DNA from 2 places in the Virgibacillus halodenitrificans genome. Region 2 is predicted to be linked to the other one. Evidence: a T-box and tRNA genes for the amino acid it is inferred to sense, from the RefSeq annotation. Region 2 holds a T-box; the other holds one or more tRNA genes.
The links. The T-box of region 2 lies ahead of leuS (leucine--tRNA ligase). A T-box ahead of a tRNA ligase gene usually reads a tRNA of that ligase, here a tRNA-Leu.
Positions count from the first base shown of each region.

Region 1: it encodes a tRNA-Leu, which carries the amino acid that the T-box ahead of leuS (leucine--tRNA ligase) is inferred to sense. The anticodon was not compared.

Region 1 is NZ_CP017962.1:103,844-108,641, forward strand. Features, by position in the region: rRNA gene BME96_RS00505 (23S ribosomal RNA) at 1-2,603, shown strand, start outside; rRNA gene rrf (5S ribosomal RNA) at 2,726-2,841, shown strand; tRNA gene BME96_RS00515 (tRNA-Val) at 2,877-2,952, shown strand; tRNA gene BME96_RS00520 (tRNA-Thr) at 2,958-3,033, shown strand; tRNA gene BME96_RS00525 (tRNA-Lys) at 3,086-3,161, shown strand; tRNA gene BME96_RS00530 (tRNA-Leu) at 3,165-3,249, shown strand; tRNA gene BME96_RS00535 (tRNA-Gly) at 3,263-3,337, shown strand; tRNA gene BME96_RS00540 (tRNA-Leu) at 3,345-3,432, shown strand; tRNA gene BME96_RS00545 (tRNA-Arg) at 3,437-3,513, shown strand; tRNA gene BME96_RS00550 (tRNA-Pro) at 3,519-3,595, shown strand; tRNA gene BME96_RS00555 (tRNA-Ala) at 3,605-3,680, shown strand; rRNA gene BME96_RS00560 (16S ribosomal RNA) at 3,832-4,798, shown strand, end outside.
Region 2 is NZ_CP017962.1:2,344,337-2,349,134, forward strand. Features, by position in the region: gene BME96_RS12195 (hypothetical protein) at 34-774, shown strand; gene leuS (leucine--tRNA ligase) at 826-3,237, opposite strand; T-box leader at 3,282-3,496, opposite strand; gene BME96_RS12205 (tRNA 5-(aminomethyl)-2-thiouridylate-methyltransferase MnmM) at 3,599-4,159, shown strand; gene BME96_RS12210 (gamma carbonic anhydrase) at 4,192-4,710, shown strand.

The DNA of each region.
Region 1 (4,798 bases), 1.6 Mb from region 2:
GGAGTTACAAAGGAATTCTTTAGATGAATCGATCTGGAACGATCAGCCACAGCAGGTAAGAGCCCTGTAATCGAAAAGGAATTCTCTCCGGAGTGTATCCTGAGTACGGCGGAACACGAGAAATTCCGTCGGAATCCGGGAGGACCATCTCCCAAGGCTAAATACTCCCTAGTGACCGATAGTGAACCAGTACCGTGAGGGAAAGGTGAAAAGCACCCCGGGAGGGGAGTGAAAGAGAACCTGAAACCGTGTGCCTACAAGTAGTCGAAGCCCGTTTATGGGTGACGGCGTACCTTTTGTAGAATGGACCGGCGAGTTACGATCCCATGCAAGGTTAAGTGGAAGACACGGAGCCGCAGCGAAAGCGAGTCTGAATAGGGCGATTTGAGTATGTGGTCGTAGACCCGAAACCGTGTGATCTACCCATGTCCAGGGTGAAGGTCAGGTAACACTGACTGGAGGCCCGAACCCACGTATGTTGAAAAATGCGGGGATGAGGTGTGGGTAGGGGTGAAATGCCAATCGAACACGGAGATAGCTGGTTCTCTCCGAAATAGCTTTAGGGCTAGCCTCAAGGAATGAGTACTGGAGGTAGAGCACTGATTGGACTAGGGGCCCTCATCGGGTTACCGAATTCAGTCAAACTCCGAATGCCAGCTACTTAGACTTGGGAGTCAGACTATGGGTGATAAGGTTCATAGTCGAAAGGGAAACAGCCCAGACCGCCAGCTAAGGTCCCAAAGTATACGTTAAGTGGAAAAGGATGTGGAGTTGCCCAGACAACCAGGATGTTGGCTTAGAAGCAGCCACCATTTAAAGAGTGCGTAATAGCTCACTGGTCGAGTGACTCTGCGCCGAAAATGTACCGGGGCTAAACGTATCACCGAAGCTGCGGATTGTTCTTACGAACAATGGTAGGAGAGCGTTCCAAGTGCTGTGAAGTCAGACCGTGAGGACTGGTGGAGCGCTTGGAAGTGAGAATGCCGGTATGAGTAGCGAAAAAAGAGTGAGAATCTCTTTCACCGAAAGCCTAAGGTTTCCTGAGGAAGGCTCGTCCTCTCAGGGTTAGTCGGGACCTAAGCCGAGGCCGAAAGGCGTAGGCGATGGACAACAGGTAGATATTCCTGTACCACCTCATGAGCGTTTGAACGATGGGGGGACGCAGTAGGATAAGGAATGCGCACCGATGGATGTGTGCGCCCAAGCAGTGAGAAAGTTGGATAGGCAAATCCGTCCAACAATTTCAAGCTGTGATGGGGAGGGAAATAGAGTACCGAAGTTCCTGATTTCACACTGCCAAGAAAATCCTCTAGTGAGTTCATAGGTGCCCGTACCGCAAACCGACACAGGTAGGCGAGGAGAGAATCCTAAGGTGAGCGGGAGAACTCTCGTTAAGGAACTCGGCAAAATGACCCCGTAACTTCGGGAGAAGGGGTGCTCCTTTAAGGAGGAGCCGCAGTGAATAGGCCCAAGCGACTGTTTAGCAAAAACACAGGTCTCTGCGAAGCCGAAAGGCGAAGTATAGGGGCTGACACCTGCCCGGTGCTGGAAGGTTAAGGGGAAGCGTTAGCTTACGCGAAGCGCAGAACCGAAGCCCCAGTAAACGGCGGCCGTAACTATAACGGTCCTAAGGTAGCGAAATTCCTTGTCGGGTAAGTTCCGACCCGCACGAAAGGTGCAACGACTTGGGCACTGTCTCAACGAGAGACCCGGTGAAATTATACTATGCGTGAAGATGCGCATTACCCGCGACAGGACGGAAAGACCCCGTGGAGCTTTACTGTAGCCTGATATTGAATGTTTGTACAGCTTGTACAGGATAGGTGGGAGCCTTGGAAACCGGAGCGCCAGCTTCGGTGGAGGCATCCGTGGGATACCACCCTGGCTGTACGACCATTCTAACCCAGGGCCGTGATCCGGTCCGGAGACAGTGTCAGGCGGGCAGTTTGACTGGGGCGGTCGCCTCCCAAAAGGTAACGGAGGCGCCCAAAGGTTCCCTCAGAATGGTTGGAAATCATTCGTAGAGTGTAAAGGCAGAAGGGAGCTTGACTGCGAGACCTACAAGTCGAGCAGGGACGAAAGTCGGGCTTAGTGATCCGGTGGTTCCGCATGGAAGGGCCATCGCTCAACGGATAAAAGCTACCCCGGGGATAACAGGCTTATCTCCCCCAAGAGTTCACATCGACGGGGAGGTTTGGCACCTCGATGTCGGCTCATCGCATCCTGGGGCTGTAGTCGGTCCCAAGGGTTGGGCTGTTCGCCCATTAAAGCGGTACGCGAGCTGGGTTCAGAACGTCGTGAGACAGTTCGGTCCCTATCCGTCGTGGGCGTTGGAAGTTTGAGAGGAGCTGTCCTTAGTACGAGAGGACCGGGATGGACACACCGCTGGTGTACCAGTTGTTCCGCCAGGAGCATAGCTGGGTAGCTACGTGTGGCAAGGATAAGTGCTGAAAGCATCTAAGCATGAAGCCCCCCTCAAGATGAGACTTCCCATCACTTCGAGTGAGTAAGATCCCTCAGAGACGATGAGGTTGATAGGTCCGAGGTGGAAGCGTGGTGACACGTGGAGCTGACGGATACTAATAGATCGAGGACTTAACTAATTTTCTTCTTTGATCGTCGTTGTTTTTCTCTTATTTAGTTTTTAGGGTATAAATTTAAAAAAACCCTTGCATTTTTTCACGAAAATGCATATAATATGTCTTGTCCTTGTTTTTAAGGATGGTCTGGTAGCAATAGCGGAGAGGTCACACCTGTTCTCATGCCGAACACAGAAGTTAAGCTCTCCAGCGCCGATGGTAGTTGGGACTTTGTCCCTGCAAGAGTAGGACGCCGCCAGGCGGACATGTTATTATTTAAGAAGTGAAAAATGTATTGGAGGATTAGCTCAGCTGGGAGAGCACCTGCCTTACAAGCAGGGGGTCGCAGGTTCGAGCCCTGCATCCTCCACCATTTATGCCGGCCTAGCTCAATTGGTAGAGCAACTGACTTGTAATCAGTAGGTTGGGGGTTCAAGTCCTCTGGCCGGCACCATTATCTTATATACTATATACAATTAATATGATGTTATAATTACATCTAGTACGAGCCATTAGCTCAGTTGGTAGAGCATCTGACTTTTAATCAGAGGGTCGAAGGTTCGAATCCTTCATGGCTCACCATTTGCGGGTGTGGCGGAATTGGCAGACGCGCTAGACTTAGGATCTAGTGTCTTCGGACGTGGGGGTTCAACTCCCTCCACCCGCACCATTTAATTGTATATGCGGAAGTAGTTCAGTGGTAGAACACCACCTTGCCAAGGTGGGGGTCGCGGGTTCGAATCCCGTCTTCCGCTCCAAGCCATAGCCGGGGTGGCGGAATTGGCAGACGCACAGGACTTAAAATCCTGCGGTAGGTTCTACCGTGCCGGTTCGAGTCCGGCCCTCGGCACCATTTAGCGCCCGTAGCTCAATTGGATAGAGCGTTTGACTACGGATCAAGAGGTTAGGGGTTCGACTCCTCTCGGGCGCGCCATTATACGGGAAGTAGCTCAGCTTGGTAGAGCACATGGTTTGGGACCATGGGGTCGCAGGTTCAAATCCTGTCTTCCCGACCATTTAAATAAGGGGCCTTAGCTCAGCTGGGAGAGCGCCTGCCTTGCACGCAGGAGGTCAGCGGTTCGATCCCGCTAGGCTCCACCAATTATTACATTCGTTCTTTGAAAACTGAACAAAACAACCAGTATGTCAAGAAAAACATGACGTTTTTCGTTAATTTTTAAAAAGCCAGAAGTTAACGCTTCTGCAGCTAAGACATGAGATAAGATTGATTGGTGTCGATCTTATTCAAACTTTTATGGAGAGTTTGATCTTGGCTCAGGACGAACGCTGGCGGCGTGCCTAATACATGCAAGTCGAGCGCGGGAAGCAAGCTGATCCTCTTCGGAGGTGACGCTTGTGGAACGAGCGGCGGACGGGTGAGTAACACGTGGGCAACCTGCCTGTAAGACTGGGATAACCCCGGGAAACCGGGGCTAATACCGGATAATACTTTTCATCACCTGATGGAAAGTTGAAAGGTGGCTTTTAGCTACCACTTACAGATGGGCCCGCGGCGCATTAGCTAGTTGGTGAGGTAACGGCTCACCAAGGCAACGATGCGTAGCCGACCTGAGAGGGTGATCGGCCACACTGGGACTGAGACACGGCCCAGACTCCTACGGGAGGCAGCAGTAGGGAATCTTCCGCAATGGACGAAAGTCTGACGGAGCAACGCCGCGTGAGTGATGAAGGTTTTCGGATCGTAAAGCTCTGTTGTTAGGGAAGAACAAGTGCCGTTCGAATAGGGCGGCACCTTGACGGTACCTAACCAGAAAGCCCCGGCTAACTACGTGCCAGCAGCCGCGGTAATACGTAGGGGGCAAGCGTTGTCCGGAATTATTGGGCGTAAAGCGCGCGCAGGCGGTCCTTTAAGTCTGATGTGAAAGCCCACGGCTCAACCGTGGAGGGTCATTGGAAACTGGAGGACTTGAGTACAGAAGAGGAGAGTGGAATTCCACGTGTAGCGGTGAAATGCGTAGAGATGTGGAGGAACACCAGTGGCGAAGGCGACTCTCTGGTCTGTAACTGACGCTGAGGCGCGAAAGCGTGGGGAGCGAACAGGATTAGATACCCTGGTAGTCCACGCCGTAAACGATGAGTGCTAGGTGTTAGGGGGTTTCCGCCCCTTAGTGCTGAAGTTAACGCATTAAGCACTCCGCCTGGGGAGTACGGCCGCAAGGCTGAAACTCAAAAGAATTGACGGGGGCCCGCACAAGCGG
Region 2 (4,798 bases):
CATAAATTATATTCAAGACTGGAGAGATTATTGATGAGATATATATTAATTTCCTGTTTTATGATATATTTTTTGCTATTTACACAAGTTACGTTAGCAGATGAAAGAATGAAGGAAGTAACAATAAATTCCTATCATGTAGACTTACAACAAAATGGAACAAAAGAAAATATACATTTGAAAGGAAACCCTTTTTCTAAACAATCTGCCTATTATCCAAGGATATGGGCAGAAATAAAAGAAGATTCTTCCAAAGTACGAAAGATAGAATTAGGCGGGGGGTATAAACCTTCGTTAAAATTTATTGACTATAATCATAATCAAAAAGAGGATATACTATACCAGAGTTCTACCACAGAAAACGAAAGTGAAGTATTTAACTACAAACTAATTAGTATTAAAAAGGATAATATAGAAGAGATCCGTTTACCTAAAAGAGAGTACATGGAGCTAACATTTAAAGATAACTTTTATTTGACTGTAAAATTAACCCCCCAACTCAGTCCACTATCTATAGATATAAGCAATCGTTCAAAAGAGCTTACTCGACTGGGAATGTACAGCAGTAATGGAAAAGTATTAAAAGAGAAGCCAGTGATTAATCGTCATATCACCTCCTTTGACCCAATTGAATTAAGTGGTGGAAAGGGATATGGTTTAAAAAGTAAAATGAAGCTAAGCCTTTCTTCATCTTCTACTCATTTAGGAGTGATAGAGACACTTTGGTATTTTAAGGATGGAAAATGGACAATTTTAAAAACTAATTTGATGTAAGTCATTTATAAACAGAAAAACCTCTTCCATTTACGAAAGAGGTTTTTCTGTTTAATTAGCTACAATATTAACAAGTTTCCCTTGAACTACAATTACCTTACGAACAGTTTTTCCTTCAAGTAAATCACTAATTTTGTCATCCTCCAAGGCTATTTTTTCTAATTCTTCCTTGGAAATATCCTTAGAAACCTTGAGTTTATTACGTACTTTCCCCATAATTTGGATAACTATTTCTACCTCTTTATCAACCAGCTTTGTTTCATCGTATATTGGCCACGGTTCGTAGCTAATTGTCTCGGAATGTCCAAGACGGCTCCATAATTCTTCAGCAATATGTGGTGCTACAGGAGAAATCATTTTAATGAATCCTTCTACATACTCTTTTGTAAGGTATTCCGCTTTATACCCCTCATTAATAAATACCATCATTTGAGAGATTCCTGTGTTGAAATGTAAATTTTCAAAGTCCTCGGTAACTTTTTTAACTGTTTCATGATACACCTTTTCAAGGGTCGGATTTATTTTATCGCTAATCTTTTCTGATGGTTTACCATCTTCAGTGATCATTAATCTCCAAATGCGATCAAGAAAACGCCTTGCACCATCTAGTCCATTTGTTGACCACGCTACCGCTGCATCTAATGGTCCCATAAACATTTCATATAAACGTAGTGTATCTGCTCCATGAGACACTACAATATCATCTGGGTTTACTACATTCCCTTTAGATTTACTCATTTTTTCATTACCTTCCCCAAGGATCATTCCTTGGTTAAATAATTTCATAAATGGCTCTTTAGTTGGGACAACACCGATATCAAATAAGAATTTATGCCAGAAGCGAGCATACAATAGATGGAGTACAGCATGTTCAGCCCCCCCAATATATATATCAATTGGCAACCACTCTTGCAGTGCTTTCGGATCTGCTAATTGATTTGGGTTATCTGGGTCGATATAACGTAAGAAGTACCAACAGCTACCTGCCCATTGAGGCATTGTGTTTGTTTCACGACGCCCCTTCATGCCTGTTTCCGGATCAACCACATTTACCCAATCACTATTCGCTAAAGGTGATTCACCTGTACCAGATGGTTTGATTTCTGTCATAGTTGGAAGTTCTAATGGAAGATCTGTTTCAGGTACAGCGGTCATTGTTCCATCTTCCCAATGAATGATCGGAATTGGCTCTCCCCAATAACGTTGTCTTGAGAATAACCAATCACGTAAACGATACGTAATTTTTCGAGAGCCTTTATTATTTTCCTCGAGCCATTCAATCATTTTACTGATTGCCGCATTTTTATTCAGCCCGTTTAGAAAACCAGAGTTAACCAGCACCCCATCTCCGGTGTATGCTTCTTTGGAAACATCTCCTCCAGTAACCACTTCCGTAATAGGTAATTCAAACTTCCTGGCAAATTCAAAATCGCGTTCATCATGTGCAGGAACTGCCATAATAGCACCTGTGCCATAAGACATAAGCACGTAATCCGCAATCCATATAGGCATCTTTTCCCCATTTACTGGGTTAATTGCATAAGCTCCGGTAAATACTCCGGTCTTCTCTTTTGCAAGATCCGTCCGTTCCAGATCAGATTTTGTTTGAATTTTATTTAAGTAACCTTCGACCTCTTCTTTATGATCATTTGTTACAATTTTTTCAACAAACGGATGCTCGGGCGCAAGCACTGCGTAGGTTGCTCCAAACAACGTATCAGGTCTCGTGGTAAACACAGTAAAGCTTTCTTCAAAACCGTCGATTTTAAATGTAACCTCTGCACCTTCAGAGCGGCCAATCCAGTTTCGCTGCATATCCTTAATACTTTCAGGCCAATCCACATCTTCAAGATCTTCCAACAAGCGATCAGCATAGGCAGTAATTTTTAGCATCCATTGTTTCATCGGTTTACGTACAACCGGATGACCACCGCGTTCACTTTTTCCATCTATTACTTCCTCATTGGCTAGTACCGTCCCCAATGCCGGACACCAGTTTACCGCAACCTCATCCATATATGCGAGACCTTTTTCATACAATTTCGTGAATATCCATTGGGTCCACTTATAATAATTCGGATCTGTTGTATTTATTTCTCTATCCCAATCATATGAAAAGCCTAACTCTTGAATCTGCCTCTTGAAGGTGGCAATATTTTTAGCAGTAAATTCTTTTGGGCTGTTACCTGTATCAAGAGCGTATTGTTCTGCCGGAAGGCCAAAAGCGTCCCACCCCATTGGATGTAGTACTTCATACCCCTGCATTCTTTTCATTCTTGAAAATATATCTGTAGCTGTATACCCTTCCGGATGCCCAACATGAAGACCAGCCCCCGATGGGTACGGAAACATATCAAGCGCATAAACTTTTTCTTTCTCTGAAAATGTATTGGTTTTAAATGTCTTTTTTTCTAACCAATATTCTTGCCACTTCTTTTCAATTTCTCGATGATTAAAACTCATTATTTTTTCCTCCTTATACATAAAAAAAGCCACTCATCCCTACAAATAGGGACGAGAGACTTTAACTTCCCGCGGTACCACCCAAATTAACACAAATGTGTTCACTTGTATCTATAACGCAGATATACGGCAGAAATTACTTGTTTTCACTTCTGCAACTTTAAAGGTGAGTTCATATACACTTCAACGACAGTTTTCACCAATCACTGCCTCTCTTTGCCTGAGAATGTATATTACTAATCCTTCGCATCGTCGATATATTATGTATCTCGAATTGTAATGAAAGGAGATTGCTTTGTCAAGGAAATTCCTTGCTAGTTCTGTTAGAATAATTATATCCTCAAAAATGAAGGAGTTAAATATGTTAAAGGGAATATTAAATTTTGCTCATTATTTATTGGAAGAATCAGTAAATCCGGGAGACACAACAATCGATGCTACTTGTGGTAATGGGAATGATACCTTATTTTTGAGTAGAATTGTCGGAACGAATGGACATGTTATTGCTTGTGACATTCAACAACAAGCAATAGATGCTACAAGACAAAGATTAGTTGAACATAATCGTTTTAACGTTTCATTCATTCAAGATAGCCATGCACGACTAAAAAAATATATAAATAAGGATACCCAAATAGGCGGAGCTATATTTAATCTTGGATATTTACCTAAAAGTGATAAGTTGATTATTACAAATGGAGAATCTACTATTTCTGCAATAGAAAGTATTCTGGATTTCTTAAAGCAGGGCCGACTTATCGTTTTAGTCGTATATCATGGTCATCCAGGAGGAGAAGAAGAAAAGAACATTGTCCTGAAACACGTAATGAATTTGGATCAAAACGATTACAATGTAGTTCAATATGGCTTTATCAATCAAAAAAACAATCCACCATTTATTATCGCTATTGAGAAAAAATAATAAGAAATATCGTATTTTAAAGGAGGATTACTATGGAATACCACGCCTATAAAGGAAAAGTACCCACTGTACATGAAACAGCTTTTATTGCTAAGGATGCCACTATCATTGGTGATGTATCCATAGACGAACAAACAAGTGTCTGGTTCAAAACTGTTATAAGAGGAGATGTAGCTCCAACAAAAATAGGTAAAAGAGTTAGTATCCAGGACTTAACTATGCTTCATCAAAGTCCGAATCTGCCTCTTATTATAGAAGATGATGTTACCATCGGCCATCAGGTAACCTTACATTCCGCAGTAATTAAGAAAAACGCTCTTATCGGTATGGGCTCTATTATATTGGACGGTGCAGAAGTTGGAGAGAATGCATTTATTGGTGCAGGTAGCCTTATTCCTCCGGGCAAAAAAATTCCACCAAATGTATTGGCATTAGGAAGACCTGCTAAAGTAGTGAGGGAATTGAATGAAAAAGATTATGCAGAAATGGATAGAATAAGAAATTCCTACGTAGAAAAAGGAAAATATTATAAAGACAATACAGATCTATAGTACAAAGGCAACTTAGGCTTTACAAAAACGTCCACGGCCAGTCAGTAAAACGATGAACAACATTATTCAGAATTAACAAAGGCTATTG